Regions from separate parts of the Halomonas sp. 111 genome, predicted to be linked through region 3. Evidence: predicted binding sites of a transcription regulator. Region 3 holds the regulator's gene; each other region holds the start of a gene.
The links. Region 3 encodes LexA, which represses DNA repair genes until DNA is damaged. Its sites were predicted from a motif close to TACTGTNTANNTANACAGTA; they were not measured.

Region 1 (8,261 bases), on a different contig from region 3:
GATGAGCGAAATCGCTTTCGGGCGGCGCGGGCGCGGCAGCCCCATTGATGCGATTCGTCGAGTGGTTAACGAGTCCGGTCGCTCATCGGCGTGGTCGCTGCTTGGCTGGATGGCCATGCTGTGCGGCTTTTTGATTCTATCGTTCTACGTGGTCGTGGCAGGCTGGTCGTTTTCTTATCTGTGGAAGATGTTAACCGGTGGCCTGGTGGGCACCAGCGTTGACGACATGGCCGCCGTTTTTGGGGAAAACAACGCCAACCCGTTCAGTCTGGGCTTCTGGAGCACGCTTGTTACGCTGGTGACCATGATTATTGTGGGCAAAGGCGTTCAGGAGGGGATCGAGAAAAACGTCAGTTGGATGATGCCAGGCCTGGTTATCATGCTGATACTGCTGATTGTGTACGGCATGTTTTCTGGTGGCTTTGGTGATGCGGTACGCTTTTTGTTCTCCTTTAAGGCGGGGAGTCTCTCGAGTGAAGGGATGTTGGCCGCGCTTGGCCATGCGTTCTTTACCTTATCGCTTGCCTCGGGTGCCATTCTTACCTACGGAAGTTACCTGCCCAAAGGCGCCTCCATTGGGCGCACCACCATTAGCGTTGCCATTGCCGATACGGCCGTTGCCTTGATGGCGGGGCTGGCGATCTTCCCGGTAATTTTTGCCAATGGCATGGACCCAGGTGAAGGCCCCGGGCTTATCTTTATGAGCTTGCCGCTGGCGTTCCAAGCCATGCCGCTGGGTACGCTGTTTGGGATTCTGTTTTTCGCCATGCTCTCCATGGCCGCGCTGACATCGTCCATTTCGATGGTTGAGGCGACCGTTTCCTGGCTCTGCGACAACAAAGGGTTCTCACGCCGCAGTGCTGCGTGGAGCACGGGGGTCGTGCTTTGGCTGATTAGTACCGCTGCCATGCTCTCCTTTAACCTGGGTGCTGATTGGACGTTGGCAGGCAAGACCTTCTTTGACTGGCTGGACTACATCACTTCACGCTGGATGATGCCATTGGGTGGGTTAGGCACCGTCATACTGGCAGGCTTTGTCCTGAAGAGTGAAACGTTCCGCGACGAGCTAGGACTCTCGCCCCTGCCCTATACGCTATGGCTTGCCATGGTGCGTTATGTTAGCCCGCTGGGTATTTTGGTTATTTTCGCTGATGCATTAGGGCTGTTTACCGTTACCTTTTCAGTTCATTGGCCGTGGTTGTTGGCTATCCTGCTGATCATGATGGCGCTGGGCGAGTGGTTGAGTCCTCGCCTGCGTCAGGCGTTAACGACACGCTAACGGATTCTCCCAGCCAACGCTGCTGCTGAGCAATGAGTGACGGCTCATCCAGCGGCGTTTGGCAATGTGCATAGACTTCCCTTGAAGCGTTCCCGCCTGTGGTAAGCCCCGCTGGTAAGGGTGATTTGAGTCTCTTCCTGAGATCGTAGTTGAGACAGTAGTTGAGATCACAGCGGTTACTTGCGTAAAGCAGATTGCTTGATAGCACCAGGATGGGTGCCTGCCTGCATCAACTCGTCCCAGCGTGTGGTGTAGCGGCCTGAGCGGTGCCCGCAGCGTAGCTGCCAGGCGGCATCGGCATCCGTCATGCCAAAGCTGATGGTGCCTTGCCCCATGCGCTGATTGATATTATCCAGGGTGGCCATTAAGTAAGGGTATCGGTTCTGCGGCGGTTGATGTAGCAACGAGAGTTGGTGCTGCTCGGCATCAACTAGATCCAGCAGCATCACACCCGCTTTCATAAATTGGTAGCCTGACCGATAAACTTGTTCAACCCCTTGGTGAACGGCCTCAAGAATTGTGCGCGTATCATCGCTGGGTGAGGGCAGGGGCACCATGGCGTGAGGAAAATACTGGGGTTGGTCTCGGCGGTGGCGGTTGGTGTTTAAAAAAATCATCACGGCTCGCGTGAGGCTGCGCTGCTGACGGAGTTTTTCGGCGCTGCGCTGGGCATGTTGGCGTAACGCGTTATGTACTTCTGTTTTACTGCCGGTTGATTGGCCGAATGAGCGCGACGTCATAATGCGGTGGCGCGGTTGATCCAGCGCATTCATCTGCAGGCAGGGCGTACCGCGCAGCTCCAGCGCCGTGCGGGCCAGCACTACCGAAAAATGTTTGCGCAGTAGCCGAAGGTCAGCCTCACGCAAGTCCCAGGCGGTATTAATATTACTGATCGCTAACCGCTCAGCAATCCGGCGCCCAACGCCCCATACGCTGCCCACCGGTGTCTGTTTAAGCAGGGCGGTCGTTGCCGCATCTTTTCCCGTCAGCAGGCACACGCCTTGATAGTGAGTCGCCTGCTTGGCCAAGTGGTTGGCAAGCTTGGCCAGCGTATGCGTAGGGGCCAGCCCGACGCATACCGGCAGGCCTAAATGACGCCGAATCCGCCGACGCAGCCATTCGCCCAGGGTTTGGCACTGCTGGTTGCTGAACGCCTCCAGGTAAATAAACATTTCATCAATGGAGTACGGCGACACGGCTGGGCAGGTATCGCGCAGTAGCTGGCACAGCCTGGCCGACATATCGCCATACAGCTCATAGTTGGATGACTTGAGGTAAATGTCACCACGCTTACGCAGGCTTTCGAGCTTAAACGATGGCATGCCCATGGGGATGTCCATAGCTTTCATCTCGGCAGAGCGGGCGATGATACAGCCGTCGTTGTTCGACATAACACCAACCGGTTTGCCTTCCAGCGCAGGATCAAACACACGCTCACAGCTGACGTAAAAGTTGTTGGCATCGACCAGACCGATCATCGGACATACTCATGAATGACGGCACGCACTACTCCCCATAGCTGGCACTCGGTGCCTTCCAAAGGAAGCGGCGGGTAGTGAGGATGCGCAGAGCAGAGGTGCGGCGTATTTTGGTAGAGGGCGTAGCGCTTAATCAGCACTTCCTCTTCAAACATGGCAACCAGAATGTGCCCTAGCCGAGGCTTAATGCTGCGGTCAACGACCAGCAGGTCGCCATCAAAAATCCCCCAACCTTCCATGCTGTCACCAGCGGCGGAAAGGTAGAACGTTTGGGTAGGGTTTTTAATTAGCCGCGTATTGAGATCGAGCGTACGCGGTTCGTAATCCTGCGCTGGTGATGGAAAGCCGCTAAAGCCCGCACGGCCTTGTAACGATGAAAAAGGCAACGGCTGAGAAGTTAACGGCAAGGTGGGCACGAGCGTCGATGGAGGCAACGACATCGTCGGCATCCTCACTGAATGTGATGTGTATGTATATACAGTATTTATTCGTGAGGTTTAAATTGCAAGCGTTGAGCGGCGATTAGGCAAGCCTAGCGCGCTAGCCACAACCCCACGACGATGGCACTAACAACAGCAATAAAAAAAACAAGGTTACGGGCGCGTGTATCGCGGCGTGGTTTCATGGCAGCACCATTAGCAAGAGTTGGGTAAAAGCGACAGAAGAATTGCGCTTGGCATGGTAACGTTTGTTACTGATATCGTCATCCAGACATTGCCTGAACGCTTACTTCAGGAACATTAAAGGCGTCGCGTTATTTGCCAACGAGATGGCCGCTTCATCAGGAAAACAACCTATGTGTGAACCGACCCTCCAACCCGCGTCTCGACACTCCGCGCAACCGCTGGTGCTTGCGCAAGGGCGCTTGGCCGCACTGGGCTGGGGCCGCGTGGATGCACCTGTCTGGCTGGCGCTACACGGCTGGCTGGATAACGCGGCAAGCTTTAGCCGCTTGGCACCGCTTTTGGCAGATGCGCTGGATATCCGCGTGGTAGCCATTGATTTTCGTGGCCATGGGCACTCCCAGCATGCCGCTTTCGGAAGCGACTATGCGTTGTGGGATTACTGCCACGACGTGCTTGATGCGCTGGACGCGCTGGGTATTGAACAGGCTTCTTTACTGGCCCACTCCATGGGCGCGGCGGTTGCCTGCCTACTGGCCGCCGCTATGCCAGAGCGTATTGCCCGGTTAACCTTGATTGACGGGCTGGGGGCGTTGAATACGCCTGCGGAAGAAACTGCCAGCCAGTTGCGCAAAGGACTTATTGCCCATCGTCGCCCGCTTTCCCGCCCACCACGCTATGCTGATATCGAAAGTGCGGTTGCCGCGCGGGTAGCCGGTGGCGTCACCACGCTGGATAGCGTAACGGCGATGCCGTTGGTTGAGCGTAATACGCAAGCAACTGCCGATGGCTATCTACAAATGCGTACGGATAGTCGACTGCTAAAACCCTCTCTGGTGCGCTTTACCCCTGAGCAGGTACTGGCTCTGTTAGCGTGTATTCAGGCGCCGGTACTACTGATTGAAGGCGAGCAGGGTATTTTAGGAAAGCGTGCCTGGGCCGAGCAGGCGCGCTTGGCGGTTAATGATCTGACCCGCCATGTGTTGCCTGGCGGGCATCATCTGCATTTGGAATCTAAAGCGGTTGCCGCTGTGGCGGAACTCGCCACCGCCCACTGGGAGGCAGCCGTGTAAAGCGGTTATACGGTCGGCTCAAGAGCAATAGGAATAGCCAATGAATCAACTGACGCACGCGGGTAGCGGGAAAAAAGTGGCTTTGGTGTTGGGCAGTGGCGGGGCGCGCGGTTATGCCCATATCGGTGTCATTGAAGCCCTGGAAGCACGAGGCTTTGAGATTATTTCAGTGGCGGGATGCTCCATGGGCGCGCTGATTGGTGGCATCTACGCTTCTGGCAAACTGCCCGAGTATCGCGAGTGGGTCTGTAATCTCGATTATCTGGATGTGCTAAAGCTGGTGGATGTGACCTGGAGCCCGATGGGTGCCATGCGTGCCAATAAGGTGATGAGCAAGTTGGAAGCGTTGGTAGGCGATGTGCTCATTGAGGATTTGCCTATTCCGGTGACAACGGTGGCGACTGACCTGGTTCGCCAGCGCGAAGTGTGGTTTCAAAATGGCCCGTTACTGCGCGCCATTCGCGCCTCTATCGCCATTCCAGGCGTCATTACGCCGGTCAATGTTGGCGACCAGGTGTTGGTCGATGGCGGGCTGCTTAATCCGCTGCCTATCATGCCGGTTATTTCTGCCCACGAAGCAGATCTGGTAATTGCGATTAACGTAACGGCACATAGCCCGCAGCCGGTGTCGTTGGAGGAACTCCTGCCCCGTGAGCACGAGGAAAATGACAGCCGAACGGCGCAAGAGCGTGACCGGGATGAAAAAATTGGCGGCTGGATGAGCGACGTGCGCCAAGCCACCCTGCGTTTATGGGAGGGGCTTGGCAGCAGTGAAGAAGACAGCGGCGTGGAAGCTGGCGCTGAAGAGAGTGTTGAGACGCGAGGCAAGCGCGAGTGGAGCAAGCTCGATATGATTTTAGAGTCGTTTGATATTACCCAAGCGGCCCTGGCAAAATACAAAATTGCCGGTTATCCGCCCGATATATTGATCGAGATTCCCAAGACAGTATGCAGTACGTATGAGTTTCATCGCGCCAAAGACTTGATCCGTCTGGGGCGGCACTTGGCCGATGAGGCGCTGGAGCGGCGCATGCCCAGCATTGCCTCGGATGCGACAGAGTGAGGCAGCGAGCCACTGGAAAAGTGCCAGTAGAGCAGTGAAGAGAGCGGTTGAGCGGCGTTACGCCCCGCGCTTACGCAGCAATATATAGACTGCTCCGGTGCCGCCATCAATATCAATGGCCGAGCAAAAGGCCAGCACCCCCGGCCATTCGCGTAACCAGGTATTGGTGTGGCTCTTAAGCACCGGAAAATCTGAAGTGGTGCCCCACGCCTTGCCGTGAACCACCAGCACGCAGCGCAGCCCTTGGCTTGATGCATCGCGCAAGAAGCTTTCAAGCTCCGCGCGGGCTTCTTCAAGCGTGTAGCCGTGCAGGTCAAGCCCCGCCTGCCACTCGGTTTGGCCACGCTTTAACTGGCTGAAGGTACGCCAGGGTAAATCGGGCACGCTAAACTCAAGGTACTCAGACGGACGCACGGCCTCGACCCGGCCATCCGATGTGCGGCCGCTGGCTTGTACTGTGCTGTTTTGAACCGCCGCATTACGCCGTGCCTGTTGGGCTTCATCATTGCGCTTGGGCTTGCCGGGGTCGGCTTGATTATGTGCAATACGGCGTACGCCTGCTGCTTGCAGCGCCTGGCGAAAAGCGCTGATATCGTCATCGTTGGGCAGGTGGCGTCGCGTCATATCAAGCTCAAAGTGTGAAAAGGAAGAAAGAGTAAAACAAGAAAGCATATAAAGTGCCGACAGTATAGCGAGCTGAGCGGCGCTGTGAACCGGGCGGCGTCAAAGGTACAATCTTTACAGGTACAATCTTTTCTTTATCAATGAGTGTAGCCGCATGTGGCTGCATGGATGGTTTTCGTTTATCAGGAGTCGCTGTGACCACGCACCTCAATGCTGAGACCTCTCACTCAACCCTTTCGTTGCCGGATACGGCGTTGGTGAGCGATCTTTTTACACTACGCGACTATCTGCGCTGGGTATCCAGCGAGTTCTATCTGGCCGGACTGCACTATGGCCACGGCACCGAGTCTGCCTGGGATGAAGCCGTTGCGCTCTGCCTGGGGGCACTTCATCTGCCCTGGAACGTCGACCCCGCCGTTTTGGAAGCACGGCTTTTGCCTGTTGAGCGCCAGCGTATTATCGCCCTGACCCGGAAGCGGGTAACCAGCCGCCAGCCATTGCCGTACCTGCTGGGTGAGGCCTTTTTTGCAGGTCACCCCTTCAATGTTGATGAGCGAGTGCTGATTCCGCGCTCGCCGATTGCCGAGCTGATCGAAGACGGTTTTTCGGCCTGGTTCCCGGAAGAGCCGCCGGAGAGCGTGCTGGATTTATGCACCGGCTCTGGTTGTATCGGCATTGCAACCGGCCTTTATTTGCCTACCTGCGAAGTGACGCTTGCTGATATCAGCCAGGATGCGCTGGCCGTCGCCCGAGAAAACATTACCCGCCATGACGTGGGTGACCGGATACGGGCGGTCGCCTCGGATGTGTTTGACGGGCTGGAAGGCCAGCGCTTTGACCTGATTGTTTCCAACCCGCCCTACGTCGATGCGCGTGATTTGGCTACCATGCCCGCCGAGTTCCGCCATGAGCCCGCGCTGGCACTGGGTGCCGGTAAAGATGGCCTGGACATTGTGCGGCGTATTTTGCGCGAGGCGCGCAGCCATTTGAGCGATACAGGTTGGCTGATTGTCGAAGTGGGCAATTCTGACCGCCATGTGGAGGCTGCGTTTCCCGACGTACCTTTCCTGTGGCTTGACTTCGAGCGCGGCGGCCAAGGCGTATTTGCTTTGAGCGCCGATGAACTCGACGCCCATGCGGCGTCTTTTGCGTAAGGAATGAACGCCCATGTCTGGCAATAGTTTTGGCAAGCTGTTTACCGTTACCACCTTTGGAGAGAGCCACGGCATTGCGCTGGGCGCCATTGTAGATGGTTGCCCGCCGGGGCTTGCGCTGTGTGAAGAGGATTTACAGCGCGACCTGGACCGTCGTCGCCCAGGTAGCTCTCGCCACACCACGCAGCGCAAAGAGCCTGATCAGGTGAGGATTTTATCGGGCGTGTTTGAGGGAAAAACCACCGGCACCTCGATTGGCCTACTGATCGAGAATACCGACCAGCGCTCCAAGGACTACTCGAAAATCAAGGAGCAGTTCCGCCCCGCCCATGCGGACTACACGTACCACCATAAATATGGCCACCGTGACTATCGGGGCGGCGGCCGCTCAAGCGCCCGCGAAACTGCCATGCGGGTAGCCGCGGGTGCTATCGCCAAGAAGTACCTGGCCGCCCAAGGCGTACAAATTCGTGGCTATATGAGCCAGCTGGGCCCCATCAAAATTGAGTTTAAGCAGTGGGAGGCCGTCGAGCAGAATGCGTTTTTCTGCCCCGATCCCGCCAAAGTAGCCGAGCTTGAAGCATATATGGATCAGCTGCGCCGTGACCAGGATTCCGTCGGTGCCGAGATTACCGTGGTCGCTGAGGGCGTTCCTGTCGGGCTGGGTGAGCCGGTGTTTGATCGCCTGGATGCTGAGCTGGCGCACGGTTTGATGAGCATTAATGCGGTAAAAGGTATTGAGATTGGCGCGGGGTTTGAATCCGTTGCCCAGCGCGGTAGCGAACACCGCGACGAGATGACGCCGGAAGGCTTCTTGTCCAATCATGCCGGTGGCATATTGGGCGGTATTTCCAGTGGGCAACCGATTGTGGCCAGGCTGGCGCTTAAGCCGACCTCCAGCATTACGACGCCTGGGCGTTCCATTGATGTTAACGGCCAGCTGGTCGAGGTGATTACCAAAGGTCGC
Region 2 (8,261 bases), on a different contig from region 3:
CGCCGCTGGGTATTTTTGGCAAAGCGCTACGCAACCCCGAGACGCACACATTGCGCACCGGGGATCGTGTCGAAGTCTATCGCCCGCTTGAGATCGACCCTAAAGCCGCCCGTCTGGAACGTGCCAAACGCCAAGCAAGCGGCCAGTAACGCTGTTACTCAGCGCGCAATACGGGCTGAGGCGCGGGTGCTGTCTCCGGTGTTTGCGTGCTTACATTCTCCTGGGGAAGCGCATTCAGCGGGTCAGCGCCTTCAACGGCAGGCCCCAGGCTGGTGTCGGTGCTTAGCGGAAGATCGGTGGAAAAATCGCCCTGCTGCTGAACATTGGCTAAGCGGCCCATCGGGTCAAAGGTAAGAGTGACGCGTCGCTGTACAACGCCACCGTACGCTTCGTCCAATCGATAGACGTAATCCCACTGGTTTGAATCAAACGGGGCTTCCAACAAAGGGCGGCCCATAACGTAGGTGACCTGCTCCTGCGTCATGCCCGGCTGAAGCTGGCTAACCATTTCTTCGGTTACCAGATTGCCTTGAGGGATGTCACGTTTGTAAACACCGACGTAACTACAGCCACTTACAACAGTAAGGGCAACGGAAAGCGTAATGATGCGAGTCAATTTTTGCATTTGGACCTGTTCTTCACTATCGTGGTTTCGGTCGATCATACCCGACCTAACCTGTTACTGCGAAGAGCAACCATGGCCGATCAGAACCATGAACTGCGCAAAGCCGGGCTGAAAGTGACCCTGCCGCGCGTCAAGATCCTTCAGATTCTCGAAAATGCTTCGGGTCAACACCACCTTAGCGCAGAAGAAGTGTATAAAACACTGATTGATGCGGGCGAGGATGTTGGCTTGGCAACCGTTTACCGCGTGCTGACGCAATTTGAATCAGCAGGTTTGGTAATTCGTCATAATTTTGACGGTGGCCACGCAGTCTTTGAGATGACGCAAGAAGACCATCACGACCATATGGTGTGTTTAGAAAGTGGTGAAATCATCGAGTTTCTTGATGACATCATTGAACGGCGCCAGCAAGAAATTGCAGAAGAGCACGGCTACGAGCTTGTCGATCACGCTCTGGTACTTTACGTACGCCCTCGCGGGTCGGACGTAACGCGCCAGGTTAACGTGCCGATCAATAAAAAATAGGGTTTCCCGCAAAACCTGTTTTGGCCGTGATGCAAACCCTCATGCCGCTCCTTGTTACTACAGGGAGCAGCATGGGGGTATTTTGCGTGGTAGCCGTTAATTAAACCGTGATTTGAGAAAGCTCTTAATGAGGCGGGCGCTGGCTGGCATGCAGCATTTCCTGGGCATGAGCCAGTGTTTGGTCAGAGAGCGTGACTCCGCCTAGCATGCGCGCAAGCTCGCTGATGCGGCCTCGCTCGTCCAGCAAGGCCATATAGGTACGCGTAGTATCCCGCTTGGCACGCTTTTCAATATGCAGGTGCTGATGCGCCTGCGCGGCCACCTGGGGCAGGTGCGTCACGGTCATTACCTGGCCGTTCTCACCTAGCTTGCGCAGTAACTGGCCGACAATTTCCGCCGTGGCACCTGAAATACCCACATCCACCTCGTCAAACACCAGGCTTGGAATCGTCGAGTGCGAGGCGGCCACCACCTGAATCGCCAAGCTGATACGTGAAAGCTCACCCCCAGAGGCAACTTTGGCGAGCGGGCGAGCAGGCTGGCCTGGGTTGGCGCTGATCAAAAACTGTACGCTATCCAGCCCTTCAGGCGTAGGCGTTTCACGCGAAGCAACGGCCACTTCAAAGCGGGCCTTACCCATGGCCAAAAAGGCCAGCTGCTGCTGAACTTCTTTACCCAGCCGCAGGGCAGCTTTTTGACGGGTATCGCTGATTTTCTTGGCTTCGCTGCGGTAGCGCTCACGATACTCAGCGACTTGCCCACTCAGCGCTTCAAGGTCCTCATCGCTGGCTTCCAACTGAGCCACTTCACGTTGAAGGGTGCTATGCAGGGCGTAAATTTCTTCAGGGGCGACGTGATGCTTGCGCGCAATGCGGTGTATATCCGTCAAGCGCTCCTCCACCCACATCAGGCGCTCTGGGTCGAGCTCGGTGCTGCTGGCAAAGCGCTGCAACTCGCTTGAGGCCTCTTCCACCTGAATGCGCGCATCGCTGAGCATGGCGAGCGTATTGGCAAGTGTGCCCTTATCGCTGCCCGGTAGGGCGCTTAAGTGTGCATAAGCTTGATTAAGAAGCGACAGCGCGCCGCCGTCATCGCTGGCGCAGCAGTCGGCAGCCAACTGGGTTTCACGCAGCGTCTCTTCGGCATGCGCAAGGGTCAATTGCTCCTCTTCAAGCGTCTGTAGTTCGCCTTCGCCCAGGCCCAGCTGGTCCAGCTCTTCAACCTGGTAGCGTAGCAGTTGGCGCTTGGCTTCTACTTCACTGCCTTCTTCACTGAGCTTTTTAAGCCGTCGTCGCGCATTGCGCCATTCGTGGAAGGTTTCTGCCAGTTGCTGGCGAGCCTCCCGTAGCCCGGCATAGTCATCCAGCAGGGCCAAGTGCACCTCTTCACGCATTAACGCTTGATGGGCATGCTGGCCATGAATTTGAATGAGCTGCTCGCCAAGCGATTTTAAGTCCGAAATGGTCGCTGGCTGGCCGTTAATCCACGCTTTTGAACGTCCACTGGCGGTCACTACACGGCGCAGTAGGCATTCGTCGGTGGGGAGCTCACGGGCCGTTAGCCACTCGGCGGCGGCGGGCAGGTGTTGAATGTCGAAACGCGCCGATAGGTCGGTGCGCTCGCAGCCGTGGCGCACGCTGCCAGCATCGGCACGCTCACCAAGGCACAGGCCCAGTGCGCCTAGAAGAATGGATTTGCCTGCACCTGTTTCCCCCGTGATGGCCGTCATGCCGTGGGTCAGGTCAAGCTCAAGGCGGTCGACAATGGCGTAATCTTGAATCGCTAGCTGAGTAAGCATGATGCCTCCTGAGGCGGTGCGACACAGAAGCTGGATACTTATCCAATAAATGTTGTTTTATACAGTAGTCGATAACTGACTTCAATGCTCCTCTTGAGATGGCTTTTATGGCCCCCATATAGCCTCTATACGTGTTTAAGGCTGTTTTAAAACTGATTTATTGATTACTTTTTATGAGCAGTGTTGGGCAGAAAAAGCCCGAACCCTTTTGAGGAGCATGGCATGGCAAAAGAACCGCAAACTCCATTAGATGACGAACTCGCTCGCCAACAGCGTGAGGCCGACATGGACCAAGAGTCTGAAGAGCGCTTGATTGATGGGGAGCTGGAAGGCCTGATTAACGACGAGGCGCCGCTTGAAGGCAGCTTCGCCGACCCGGAGGCCGATGTACTCGCCGCTCAGGTAAATGAGCTGGAGCAAAACCTGGCAGAAGCCAAGGACCAGGCGTTGCGCGCCGCCGCTGAAGTGCAGAATGTTCGCCGCCGTGCCGAACAGGAAGCAGACAAGGCGCGTAAGTTTGCCTTGGAAAAATTTGTAAAAGAGCTGCTGCCTGTGGTGGATAGCCTGGAAAAAGCGCTTGAATCCATGCAGGACGACGCCTCTGAGGCGCACCGCGAGGGCGTTTCCATGACGCTCAACATGCAGCTAGGGGTGCTCAATAAGTTTGGTGTTGAAAGCGTTGAGCCCCAGGGCGAGCCCTTTGACCCCCAGGTGCACGAAGCCATGGCGATGGTGCCGAACCCCGAACTTGAGCCCAACACCGTAATGGAAGTGATGCAGAAAGGTTACTTGCTCAATGGTCGTTTGGTTCGCCCAGCGATGGTCGTGGTCAGTCAGAAGGCAAATTAAGCCGATTTAGTGACGTAAAGCGTAAAAAAGCCCTTGAAAAGTCACTGGCGGCCCCCAGATAAAGGTCAACCCCGCGGGGAAATCCCGCACACGTTTTAAGTATTGAGACAACTGAATTCGAGGTTTTTGCTATGGGACGCATTATTGGTATTGACCTGGGTACTACCAACTCTTGTGTGGCAGTACTTGATGGCGACAGTGCTAAAGTTATCGAGAATGCTGAAGGTGGCCGTACCACGCCTTCGATCATCGCTTACACCGATGACGGCGAAACTCTGGTAGGCCAGGCAGCCAAGCGCCAAGCCGTTACCAACCCGGAAAACACGCTTTACGCCATCAAGCGTCTGATCGGCCGTCGCTTTAAAGACGACGTTGTTCAGAAAGACATCAAGATGGTGCCCTACAAAATCGCTGAAGCAGACAATGGCGATGCATGGGTAGAAGTAAAAGGTAAAAAAATGGCGCCGCCACAAGTAAGTGCGGAAGTGCTGAAGAAAATGAAGAAAACCGCCGAAGATTACCTCGGCGAAGCGGTAACGGAAGCGGTTATCACCGTACCGGCTTACTTCAACGACAGCCAGCGTCAGGCCACTAAAGATGCAGGCCGCATCGCGGGTCTGGACGTTAAGCGTATTATCAACGAGCCGACCGCAGCCGCACTCGCCTACGGTATGGACAAGTCACGCGGTGATAAAACCATCGCCGTTTATGACTTGGGTGGCGGTACGTTCGATATCTCGATCATCGAAATTGCCGACGTGGAAGGCGAAACCCAGTTTGAAGTACTCGCCACCAATGGCGACACCTTCCTGGGTGGTGAAGATTTCGATCTGGCGCTGATCAACTACCTGGTCGACCAGTTCAAGTCTGACAGCGGTATTGACCTATCAGGTGACAACCTGGCCATGCAGCGTCTGAAAGAAGCCGCTGAAAAAGCCAAAATTGAACTTTCAAGCGCCCAGCAGACCGACGTTAACCTGCCCTACATCACGGCTGACAACACTGGCCCGAAACACCTTAACGTTAAGGTGACTCGTGCCAAGCTGGAATCGCTGGTAGAAGAGCTGGTTCAGCGTTCACTTGAGCCCTGCAAAATGGCGCTGAAAGATGCGGGTCTGTCTGCGTCTGAAATCGACGAAGTGATCCTGGTCGGTGGCCAGACACGTATGCCGATGGTGCAGCAGAAAGCCGCTGATTTCTTCGGTAAAGAAGCGCGTAAAGACGTTAACCCTGACGAAGCGGTTGCCGTAGGTGCAGCGATTCAAGGTGGCGTTCTGGGCGGCGACGTGAAAGACGTACTGCTGTTGGACGTTACCCCGCTGACTCTGGGTATCGAAACGATGGGTGGCGTGATGACGCCGTTGATCGACAAGAACACCACCATCCCGACGAAGAAGACGCAAACCTTCTCCACGGCGGATGACAACCAGACGGCCGTGACCATTCACGTCGTTCAGGGTGAGCGTAAGCAAGTGACGCAGAACAAGTCGCTCGGTCGTTTCGACTTGTCTGATATTCCGCCTGCGCCGCGCGGTGTTCCGCAGATCGAAGTGGCGTTTGACCTGGATGCCAACGGTATTCTGAACGTTTCTGCCAAAGACAAAGCGACCGGTAAAGAGCAGTCGATTGTCATTAAAGCGTCCAGCGGTCTGACGGATGAAGAGATCGATCAAATGGTACGCGACGCTGAAGCCCACGCTGACGAAGATAAAAAATTCGAAGCGTTGGTACAGCTGCGTAACCAGGCCGACGGCATGATCCACGCAACGCGCAAAACCGTTCAAGAAGCGGGCGACAAAGCGACGGATGATGAGAAACAGGCCATCGAAACCGCCATCAGCGAGCTGGAAGAAGCCGTCAAGACTGACGACACGGACAACATCCAGAAGAAACTGGATGCACTGACCGAAGCGTCTGGTCAGCTGGCGCAGAAGATGTACGCCGAACAGGCGGAAGCTGCTCAGCAGGCGGATGAAGGTGCTGAGGATGCCAGCACCAAGCAGGAAGATGACGTGGTTGACGCCGAGTACGAAGAAGTCAACGACGACAAAAAACAGTCGTAACATCCTCTTTCTACCAAGGAAGAAGGTAACGCGGGAGGAGACTCCCGCGTTGCTGTTTCCGCGGTCAAGACGCCTAATCAAGAGCATAGTTAACCAGGAGGCGTAGGACCCATGTCCAAACGCGATTATTACGAAGTCCTGGGTGTCGATAAAGGGGCCGATCAGAAAGAGATCAAAAAGGCCTACCGCCGCCTGGCGCAAAAATTCCACCCTGATCGAAACCCGGACGATGATACTGCCTCGGAAAAATTCCGCGAAGTGTCAGAAGCTTACGAAGTGCTTAGCGATGGCGAAAAACGTGCGGCGTACGACCAGTTTGGTCATGCCGGTGTTGATGGCCAGGGCGGTGGCTTTGGCGGCGGCGGTTTCGGTGGCGGTGGCGCGGGTGACTTTAGCGACATCTTCGGCGATGTGTTTGGTGATATTTTCGGTGGCGCGGGCGGCGGCCGCCGTCGTGGTCCTAATGCGCCCGCACGTGGCTCCGACCTTCGCTACAACCTGGAGTTGGACCTTGAGAGTGCGGTAGCCGGTACCACTGTCGACATCCGTGTGCCACGCCACATTGAGTGTGACCGCTGTGATGGCGACGGCGCTGAGCCAGGCTCTTCCAAGGAAACCTGCCCCACGTGTCATGGCCACGGCCAAGTGCGTATGCAGCAGGGCTTTTTCGCAGTACAGCAAACCTGCCCGACCTGTCACGGTAGCGGCCAGCACATCAAAGTGCCGTGCCACAAATGTAACGGCGAAGGCCGTGTGCGTGAAACGCGTACGCTCTCTGTGAAGATTCCACCGGGTGTTGATACCGGTGATCGCATTCGTCTGAACGGCGAAGGCGAAAGCGGCGTTAATGGTGGCCCAGCGGGCGACCTTTACGTTCAGGTTTCTATCAAAGCGCACCATATCTTCCAGCGCGATGGTAAAAACCTGCACTGCGACGTACCGATCAACTTTGTTGATGCAGCCCTGGGTGGCGAGCTTGAAGTGCCTACGCTGGATGGCCGTGTGAAGCTGAAGATTCCACCGGAGACGCAAACCGGCAAACTCTTCCGTCTACGCGGCAAAGGTGTCAAACCAGTGCGCGGTGGTGCGCCGGGCGACCTGCTCTGCAAAGTCGTTATCGAAACCCCGGTCAACCTGGGTGAAGAGCAGCGCGATTTGCTGCGTAAATTCCAGGAAAGCCTGGAAGGCAGCAATAGCCACTCACCCAAGAAAACTGGCTTCTTCGACAGCGTGAAGAAGTTCTTTGAAGAGATGAAGTCCTGATATTGGTGTGACTGCCCTAACGTAATTGTACAATGTTAGGTTCCGTAGACCCTCGGCCCAGGCCGGGGGTTTTTGACGTTTAAGGAACATAAAGCGTAATGGATAGCTTGCAGGACAAACCCACGTTGGGCATTTGGCTCAGAATTCTTTCCGGTCTGCTGTTTACCGGCATGTTGGTGTGTATTAAAGCGGTGAGTGATGACGTGCCGGTGGGGCAGTCGGTGTTTTTCCGCTCGTTGTTTGCGCTGTTGCCGATTATGGTTTTTCTGATGATTCGCCGGGAATTCCCGGGAGGACTGGCGACGCGTCGTCCGTTGGGCCATGCGCTGCGTTCGGGGTTGGGGGCGGCGGCGATGTTTGCCTCGTTTGCGGCGGTCGCACTGCTGCCCGTTGCCGAGGCAACGCTGTTGGCTCAGCTAACGCCGGTGTTTATGGCAGTGGGCGGGGTGCTATTGCTGGGTGAGCGGTTCTCGTTTTATCGCGCTGGGGCTATTTTGTTGGCGCTTGCCGGTATGGCGGTGCTGGTGCTGCCAGGCCTTAATGCCAGCTCTGAAAGTGGCCTGATGACCGGCTATGTGTTGGGCGCGCTAAGCGCACTTTTAACGGCAGGGGCGCTGCTTACCGTTAGGCGCATTTCACGTACTGAAACAGCAGCTTCTATCGCCTTTTACTTTATTTTGGTGTCTGCGCTTGCAGGGCTGGCCACGCTGCCGTTGGGATGGTCGGCGCTGGATACAAAGGCCCTTTGGCTGTTGGTGCTCTCGGGGCTGTTTGGTGGTGCGGCGCATATTGCCATGACGCTGGCACTTCGCTATGCCGAGGCATCGCGGCTAGCACCGTTTGAGTACATTGCACTGATTTGGCCAGTAGCCGCCGACTGGGTGCTGTTCGGTATTCCGGTATCAAGTAATTTCTTGCTGGCGCTTCCCTTGATGCTCAGTGGGGTGGCGCTCGCCGCCCTGGAAGGGCGGCGGTTTAGACAGCTTCTTCGACGATAAGCTGGGGGTGGCCTTTCGAGCACGGCTCGATACGTGCCGCCACCTTGTACACCTGGCGCAAAAGCTCAGGAGTAATGACCTCTTCGGTGGGGCCGCATGCGATCAGGCGGCCGTTTTCAAGCACCATGGAGGCATCGGTA
Region 3 (8,261 bases):
GCCAGGCTCAAGGTCAATAAACGGGTGGCGCCCTTGGGCGAGTCGTTGCAGTGCTGCACGAGGCTCACCCTGGCTACCTGTGGCGATAATCACCACTTCATCGGGGGGCAAATAGCCCAAATCATGAGGGGGGACAAGCGCTGGGAAGTCATCCATGTAGCCAAGTCCGCGTGCAATGCTCACCATGCGCTCCATGGATCGCCCCATCAAACTGACCCGACGGCCGCATTGATGAGCCGCCCGGCCAATGGCCAGTACGCGTGCCAGGTTGCTTGCAAAACAGGAGACCACGACGCGGCCTTTGCATTCCTTCAGGCTTTTAGCCAGCGCTTTAGCCACATCGCCTTCACTGCTGGAGTGGCCAGGCAGAGGGGCATTGGTTGAATCACCTACTACTAAATCAATCGGGGCAAGCGCTCGAAAGTGCGCCGCGTTAATGGGCGTGCCAATCAACGGCTCTGGGTCCAGCTTCCAATCCCCTGTGTGCATTATGCGGTAATCGCCCATCACGATGACCAGCGCGCAGCTTTCAGGGATCGAATGGGTAACCGGCAAATAGCGCACCGAAAAGGGTGCCGTTTCCATTGCTTCGCCCGGCTCGATAATCTTAATCGCGGCGCTACTTAGCTGGTGTTCAGCGAATTTTGCACGTAAGAGACCTGCCGCAAGCGGGGTGGCATAGATAGGGCAGTTCCACTTGGGCCATAACCAGGCAACCGCGCCAATGTGATCTTCATGTCCATGCGTTATAAATAACGCTTGGGGCGTTATGTTCAGTGCCTCGGCGGTGCCCAGGTTAGGTACTTGAAGGGGCGAGTTAGGCAAATCCTGGCGAATCATCATGCCGCAGTCGACCGCGATCCAGTGATCGTCGTATCCATACAGCGTTAGATTCATGCCGATTTCACCACACCCACCCAGCGGCAGTAGGCGCAGAGGTGGGCGGCGGCGAGGACGAAGTTGAACGCGTGGTGGATGCATCGGTTATGAAAAGCCTAAAAAGTAATGCCTTAACTATACGGGAAGGCAGGGGCGGCTAACAATGACCCCCGACATTAGATAACGGTGCTTCGTTAATAGGGTTCCGGTACACTAGGCAGCCGTTATTTACGGCGTCGCTATTTAGCCGCTGTTTGCGGCGCCGTTGCACTATGCCAATAGACGATACCAATAGTGGTTTGTCATTTGTATTTCGTAGGTCGTCAAGAGTACTTCACATGTCTCATTATTACCGTTTAGTCGTTTCCTGCCCCGATCAGGTGGGTATTGTTGCCCGTGTGTCTGGATTTATTGCTCAACAAGGCGGCTCTATCACCGAGGCCAGTCAGCATTCTGACTTGCAAACGGGCCGCTTTTTTATGCGTTATGAGATATTGGCCGATTCGCTTGGCATGTCCGTTGAAACATTACGCAGCGCCTTTGAGCCAATTGCTCAAGAGTTTTCCATGCAGTGGGCGCTAATGGATACTCAAAAGCGTCGGCGCGTCATCCTCATGGTCTCCCGTGAGTCTCACTGCCTGGTGGATTTACTTTACCGTTGGCAGGCAGGTGAGCTGGATTGTGATATCGCCGGTGTGATTTCTAATCACGAAGACATGCGCTCAATCGCTGAGTGGTACGGTATTCCTTATCACCATGTGCCGGTGGACCCGAATAATAAGGAAGAGTCGTTTACTCAGGTGCAGGAGCTTATTGATAACGCGCGAGCGGACTGTATTGTATTGGCGCGCTATATGCAGATCCTGCCCCCGTCGTTGTGTGAGCGCTATGCTGGGCAGGTAATTAATATTCACCACAGCTTCTTGCCTTCATTTGCCGGTGCCAAGCCTTACCATCAGGCTTATGAACGTGGCGTAAAACTAATTGGCGCGACGTGCCACTACGTGACGGAAGAGTTGGATGCCGGGCCGATTATTGAGCAGGATATTCATCGCGTGAGCCATTGCCATACGCCAACCGACCTGGTTCGCTTTGGGCGCGATGTAGAAAAAGCCGTATTGGCGCGAGGCCTGCGCTGGCATCTGGAGGACCGCGTTTTGATCCACGGCAATAAGACCGTTGTCTTTAGCTAAGCGTTTTTAAAACTGTTTAAGCTGAACCAGTAACAAAACAAGGGGGTGGTCATGAAAATGGCCACCCCCTTGATGCTTTTAAAATCCAATTTCACGCAAACGGCTTATTAGCCTAGTGCTTGGCCATTACCGCCACGGATGACGCCTACACCTACGCCTTCAATATCCAGGGATTGGGTTCGCAGGTCGATTTCAATCGGTGCAAAATCAGCGTTTTCCGCAATCAGCATGACCTGATGCCCTTGGCGTTGAAAGCGTTTTACGGTGACTTCATCTTCCAGCCGCGCAACGACGATTTGCCCATCACGTACACGGTCAGTGCGGTGCACCGCCAGTAAATCGCCTTCCAGGATGCCCACATCCTTCATGGATAAACCGCGTACCCGCAGGAGGTAGTCGGCTTTAGGGGTGAAATATTCTGCGGGTAGCGGGCAGTAACGGTCGATATGCTCCGCTGCAAGGATCGGACTGCCAGCGGCCACTTCACCGATGACTGGCAAGCCCATCGGCGGAAGATCATTGCTGTTGGCTGCAACGGTGGCGGGTAATTCGCTAACGTCCTGAGCTTCCTGGTTGGGGAGGCGAATCCCCCGCGACGTATTGCGAATAATCCGGATAACGCCTTTACGCTCAAGAGCACGTAGATGCTCTTCAGCGGCATTGGGGGATTTAAAGCCCAAGGCCTTGGCAATTTCGGCGCGGGTGGGAGGGTAGCCGAATTCACCCATGGTTTTTACTATAAAATCAAAAACATGTTGCTGACGTGCTGTGAGTGGCCGCGACATACCAAACTCCATAAACAATAAAAGACAGTCGGTATCTGTCTGCTTGATCAGTATGTGTTTAAGTATACAGTATGTTGCTCTATCCAGTACATGGTTAAAAAAGCAGCTTGTTAAAACACTGTCTGTGAGCGGTAAGACGTTTGAATTAACGCTAATGCGCAGGGTAGCCAAATAAAAAAACGGTGAATAAGGGTGATTGAGCCTGATTAAGATATGACTTACTATTCTGGCATGTTTTAAACACTCGTTTCTCCGGAGGCCATAATGGCACAATCTGACACGGTGTCACGCATTCTGGATACCGCTGAGGTGCTGTTTGCAGAGCGTGGCTTTGCTGAAACGTCACTGCGTAACATTACCAGTAAAGCGCGAGTAAACCTGGCGGCTGTTAATTATCATTTTGGTTCCAAGAAAGCCCTTATCCAAGCCGTATTCTCACGCTATCTAGACCCGTTTACTCAGCGTTTTCATGGTGCGCTCGATGAGCTTGAAGCCCACTATGCCGATCGCGCCATCCCCCTGGAAGAGCTACTTGAAACAATGGCCACCACGGTGCTGGCAGTGCCTGCTGAACGGGATAGCTTGAAAGTCTTCATGCGCTTATTGGGGTTAGCCTATAGCCAAGCGCAGGGGCATTTACGGCGCCATATTCAAGAGCAATATGGGGATGTGTTTACCCGCTTTACCGGGCTTGTGCGTAAGGCGACTCCTGATTTACCCGATGCCGAGCGTTTTTGGCGGCTGCACTTTATGTTGGGTACGGTTATCTTCACCTTGTCGGGGCTGGATGCGCTACGTGATATCGCCTCCAAGGATTATCAGGAGCAGGTGACTGTGCGTGATTTAGTGCGACGCTTGCGCCCTGTGGTCGTTGCCGCCATGAATGCTCCACTGCCGCAAGAGGTTGAAGGAGCGCAGCATGCGAACGCCCCTGTTAGCTGAGTTGCCACCTGAAAAAGACGGCTGGATCGAAATTGATACCGGCGCACAAATCCTGCGCTGGTGGCAGGGTCAAACACCAGACTTTGAGTGCGCTATCTCTACTGGACGCGCTGGCGTTGGCCAGCAAGAAGGAAGTAGCCAAACGCCGCATGGCTGGCACTATGTTCGCGCGGCAATTGGCCACGAACAGCCGGTCAATGCGGTATTTAGAGGCAGGCGTTTTACCGGTGAAATTTTCTCAAGTGACTTGGCCGACGCTCATCCGACACGTGATTGGATTTTGACGCGTATTTTATGGCTGTGTGGGTTAGAGCGAGGATTTAACCGTGCAGGCACGGTCGACTCTCAGCGCCGCTATATTTATGTACACGGAACGCCGCCCGATCAACCGATGGGCAAACCTGCTTCACATGGCTGTGTTCGTATGCGAAACGAGGACCTGCTTTATATCTTTGAGCGCGCCGTGCCTGGAACGCCTGTTTGGCTACATGGCAGCCATCTGTAATGGCCTTACGCAGAGGCTTTTTTGACTCTGTGCGTTGATCGTCTAAAATCATCGGCCCTTTTGTTGGATCCCTGCTAATGACTCAACCTATTGGCCCGGTCATGCTCGACCTGGAAGGGCCTGAATTATCCAATGCTGAAAAGCGCTTGCTGCTTGAACCTGCTGTCGGTGGCGTGATTTTGTTTGCCCGTAATGTGGAAGACGCCTATCAGGTGCGCAAGCTGTGTAGCGATATAAGGCGTATACGGGGCGATCTTTTATTGGCGGTTGACCAAGAGGGTGGCCGCGTACAGCGTATCAAAAAAGGGCTTACCCGCTTACCGGCCATGGCCCGGGTTGGCGAGCGTTATGCTCAAGACCCTGAAGAAGGCCGCTCTCTCGCCATAGACGCAGGTTGGTTGCTTGGCATGGAAATGGCCGCCTGTGGGCTGGATTTAAGCTTTGCACCAGTGCTTGATGTGGATAGCGGAGTTTCTAGCGTCATCGGCGACCGTAGTTTCAGTGGTGACCCTGAGCACGTTGCTCAATTAGGCGCCGCTTTTGTTGAGGGCTTACATCAGGCGGGCATGGGCGCTGTGGGTAAACACTTCCCTGGTCACGGCGGCGTAGCCGCGGATTCCCATGTCGCACTGCCCATTGATGAGCGTTCAATGGAGGCAATTAAACAGCGTGACCTTGTCCCCTTTGAACAGCTAGCCTCCCAGCTGGATGGCATTATGCCCGCGCATGTCATTTATCGAGCGTTTGATACACGCCCGGCGGGCTTTTCGCCCAGTTGGTTGGGGATGCTGCGTGAATCGCTGGGCTTTAAAGGCTGTATTTTTTCAGATGATTTAAGTATGGCAGGTGCTCACGAAGCGGGCTCGCCACGCGAGCGTGCCGCTGCTGCACTCGCCGCTGGCTGCGATATGTTGTTGGTGTGTAACGACCGTGCCGCTGCGCTTGAGGTCGTTGAAGCCAGCCAGGGCATCGCCAATAAGCGCCCTGCGAAACTCCGCTATGGCCGTGCACGACCTGATTTGGATGCGCTGAGCGCGCTGGGGCGTTGGCGACGTACGCATGCCAGGCTAGAAGCGCTGGCGGACTTCCCTAACCCCACCTGATTTTTCTTTTCGCAATATTGCTACATTTTTGGGAGTTACCCCATGTCCAAATTGGATAAAGAAGCGCTTGAGTCATTGGACTCAATGCGCCAGCTAATGGAAACAGCAGACTGCCTGATCTCTCAGGAAGAAGTCGAGCGGGCGCTGGATCGCATGGCGGAGGCCATTACTGAAGACCTGGGGGACAAACTGCCGGTTTTTTATTGTGTGATGAACGGTGGCTTGATTACGACCGGGCATCTGCTGACCCGATTGGGGTTTCCGCTGGAAGTGGACTATTTGCATGCCACGCGTTATCGCAACGAGCTGCGCGGTGGCGAGCTTTTCTGGCGTGTGTCGCCTGAAATTCCCATGGCCGGGCGCCACGTCGTCATCGTGGATGACATTTTGGATGAAGGATCGACGCTCGCCGCAATTCTTGCTTACTGTAAAGAAGCTCAGGCAGCCAGCGTTACGACTGCCGTCCTAGTGGATAAGCAACATAACCGCAAAGCGGTGCCGGGCTTGAAAGCTGATTACTGCAGCCTGGAAGTCGCGGACCGCTATGTGTTCGGTTTTGGTATGGACTACAAAGGCTACTGGCGTAACGCCCCAGGTATCTTCGCCCCCAAAGGCATGTAATTTTTAGCGTTGTACATTTAGTGCTGGTTTAGCGGGGGGAGAAGCGCCTCGCTAAGCCTGTCTCGGCAATCATTCGTGTCGAAATTTCTTCTACTGAAAAGCGCGTCGCATCAATAAACGGAATATGCATAATCCGGTAAAGCGCTTCGGCCTGTTCGACTTCCTGCAGACACTGATCCATTGAGCTATAGCGGCTGTTCGGCCGACGCTCATTGCGTATGGCGGATAGCCTGCGAGCATCAATAGTCAACCCAAACAACTTGCGCTGGTGCGGTGCTAACACCTTGGGCAGCTTGAGCGTGCCGTCTTCGTCAAGGTCGTCCTCGGTAAGCGGGTAGTTAGCCGCTCTAATGCCAAACTGAAGCGCTAAATAAAGCGATGTGGGTGTTTTGCCACAGCGCGATACGCCCACTAAAATAATATCGGCTTTGTCATATTGATGCGTACGGGCGCCATCGTCGTTATCGAGTGCGAAGTGTACCGAATGAATCCGGTCCATATAGACGTCGTCACTGCCAATCGAGTGAGTTCTTCCCACGCTGTAAGAAGAGTGGGTGCCTAATTCCTGCTCCAAGGGTTTCAAAAAGGTAGAAAAGATATCCACCTTGAAGCCCGGCGCTTGGCGAATTACATCGCGTATCTGCTGGTCAACGATGGTATCGATAATGATCGGTTGTTGCTCATCTCGAGCGGCAGTGGATTCAATAACCCGGGCAAGCGCTTCGGCTTTTTCAAGCGTATCGATATAAGGCTTGGTCAGCATGTTGATCTCAATATCGCTGAATTGAGCCAACAGGCTGCGACCCAGGCTCTCGGCCGTAATACCGGTACCATCGGAAATAAAGAAAGCTGTCCGCTTCATAATCACGCCCGTCAATTAAATAATAGATACGCTATTGTGTGCCGAGCGTTCGCTAAGCACAACGCCCCAGGCGACTACATAAACTGCCCGTATACGCCTTATGTTGTAAAAATCCTCCACTCCCTTCGCTATTAGACCAATGGCGAATAGGGTGGCACGGTGATAGGGTGACACGATCAATGATTGGCGATCTAAAAGATTGCATCAACGTCTTAAAGCGAGGGGGTTGCGTGGAAGAGTACATTCTGTGGTTCGATCAGTTAGGTATGGCCGACGTCGAACGCGTGGGTGGTAAAAACGCCTCGCTGGGCGAGATGATTTCCAATCTGTCGGGTGCCGGGGTAACCGTACCGGGTGGATTTGCCACTACGGCTCACGCATATCGTGAATTCCTCTCTCATGAAGGGCTTAACGAGCGCATTAACAGCACGCTATCGCGCCTGGACGTTGATGATGTTAAAGCACTGGCGGAAGCGGGTACTAATATTCGCCAATGGATCATTGATACGCCGCTGCCGCCCGCTTTTGAAAGTGCACTGTGTCAGGCCTATGAGCAACTGCAGGAGCAGCACCCTCAACTGAAAGTAGCGGTGCGCAGCTCGGCAACCGCGGAAGATCTGCCGGATGCCTCTTTTGCGGGCCAGCAGGAAACTTTCCTGAATATCGAAGGTTTCGATAATATCAAACGCGCTGTACACGAGGTGTTTGCCTCGCTGTTTAATGATCGCGCAATTTCCTACCGCGTTCACCGTGGCTATGCGCATGAAAACGTCGCACTGTCAGCGGGTGTCCAAAAAATGGTGCGCTCTGAGACGGGTGCCTCTGGGGTCATGTTTACCCTGGATACCGAATCAGGCTACCGCGATGCTGTCTTTGTGACGGCCTCGTGGGGGCTGGGCGAAACGGTTGTGCAAGGTGCCGTCAACCCTGATGAGTTTTATGTTCATAAGGGCACGTTAGCCGCTGGACGCCCGGCAGTTTTACGGCGTAACCTGGGGTCCAAACTCATCAAGATGGTTTACGGCCAGGAAACCAGTGCTGGTAAATCCGTCGACACCGTTGATGTGCCGCTTAATCAGCGTAATCGTTTCTGTATTAGCGACCAGCAGGTGATGGATCTTGCCCATCAGGCAGTGACGATTGAGCAGCACTACGAGCGCCCCATGGATATTGAGTGGGCGCTTGATGGTGACGACGGTAAGCTCTATATCGTGCAGGCACGCCCTGAAACGGTGGTCTCGCAGCAGGAAGGCGGCAAGTTAGAGCGTTTCCAGCTGCGCGAGAAGGGCCGTACCCTGATTACCGGCCGGGCGATTGGTCAGCGCATTGGCCGCGGCACGGTCAAAGTGGTCATGAGTCCGGAAGATATGG

Region 1: the regulator LexA is predicted to act here: its motif matches at 3,221-3,240, upstream of ACT3T7_RS14070 (LexA family protein).
Region 2: the regulator LexA is predicted to act here: its motif matches at 2,996-3,015, upstream of recN (DNA repair protein RecN).

What each region holds. Positions count from the first base shown of each region.
Region 1 covers NZ_JBQSYV010000018.1:66,168-74,428, reverse strand. Annotated here, with positions in the region: gene ACT3T7_RS14080 (sodium-dependent transporter) at 1-1,279, shown strand, start outside; gene ACT3T7_RS14075 (Y-family DNA polymerase) at 1,456-2,757, opposite strand; gene ACT3T7_RS14070 (LexA family protein) at 2,754-3,197, opposite strand; gene ACT3T7_RS14065 (alpha/beta fold hydrolase) at 3,554-4,453, shown strand; gene ACT3T7_RS14060 (patatin-like phospholipase family protein) at 4,494-5,516, shown strand; gene ACT3T7_RS14055 (Smr/MutS family protein) at 5,574-6,140, opposite strand; gene prmB (50S ribosomal protein L3 N(5)-glutamine methyltransferase) at 6,335-7,294, shown strand; gene aroC (chorismate synthase) at 7,308-8,261, shown strand, end outside.
Region 2 covers NZ_JBQSYV010000006.1:105,516-113,776, forward strand. Annotated here, with positions in the region: gene ACT3T7_RS06435 (RnfH family protein) at 1-149, shown strand, start outside; gene ACT3T7_RS06440 (outer membrane protein assembly factor BamE) at 155-625, opposite strand; gene fur (ferric iron uptake transcriptional regulator) at 698-1,150, shown strand; gene recN (DNA repair protein RecN) at 1,275-2,948, opposite strand; gene grpE (nucleotide exchange factor GrpE) at 3,171-3,797, shown strand; gene dnaK (molecular chaperone DnaK) at 3,929-5,860, shown strand; gene dnaJ (molecular chaperone DnaJ) at 5,972-7,123, shown strand; gene ACT3T7_RS06470 (DMT family transporter) at 7,222-8,121, shown strand; gene ACT3T7_RS06475 (ABC transporter ATP-binding protein) at 8,099-8,261, opposite strand, start outside.
Region 3 covers NZ_JBQSYV010000026.1:33,575-41,835, reverse strand. Annotated here, with positions in the region: gene ACT3T7_RS16710 (ribonuclease J) at 1-897, opposite strand, end outside; gene purU (formyltetrahydrofolate deformylase) at 1,218-2,072, shown strand; gene lexA (transcriptional repressor LexA) at 2,180-2,857, opposite strand; gene ACT3T7_RS16695 (TetR/AcrR family transcriptional regulator) at 3,122-3,799, shown strand; gene ACT3T7_RS16690 (L,D-transpeptidase family protein) at 3,777-4,304, shown strand; gene nagZ (beta-N-acetylhexosaminidase) at 4,382-5,407, shown strand; gene ACT3T7_RS16680 (hypoxanthine-guanine phosphoribosyltransferase) at 5,450-6,028, shown strand; gene ppsR (posphoenolpyruvate synthetase regulatory kinase/phosphorylase PpsR) at 6,057-6,890, opposite strand; gene ppsA (phosphoenolpyruvate synthase) at 7,121-8,261, shown strand, end outside.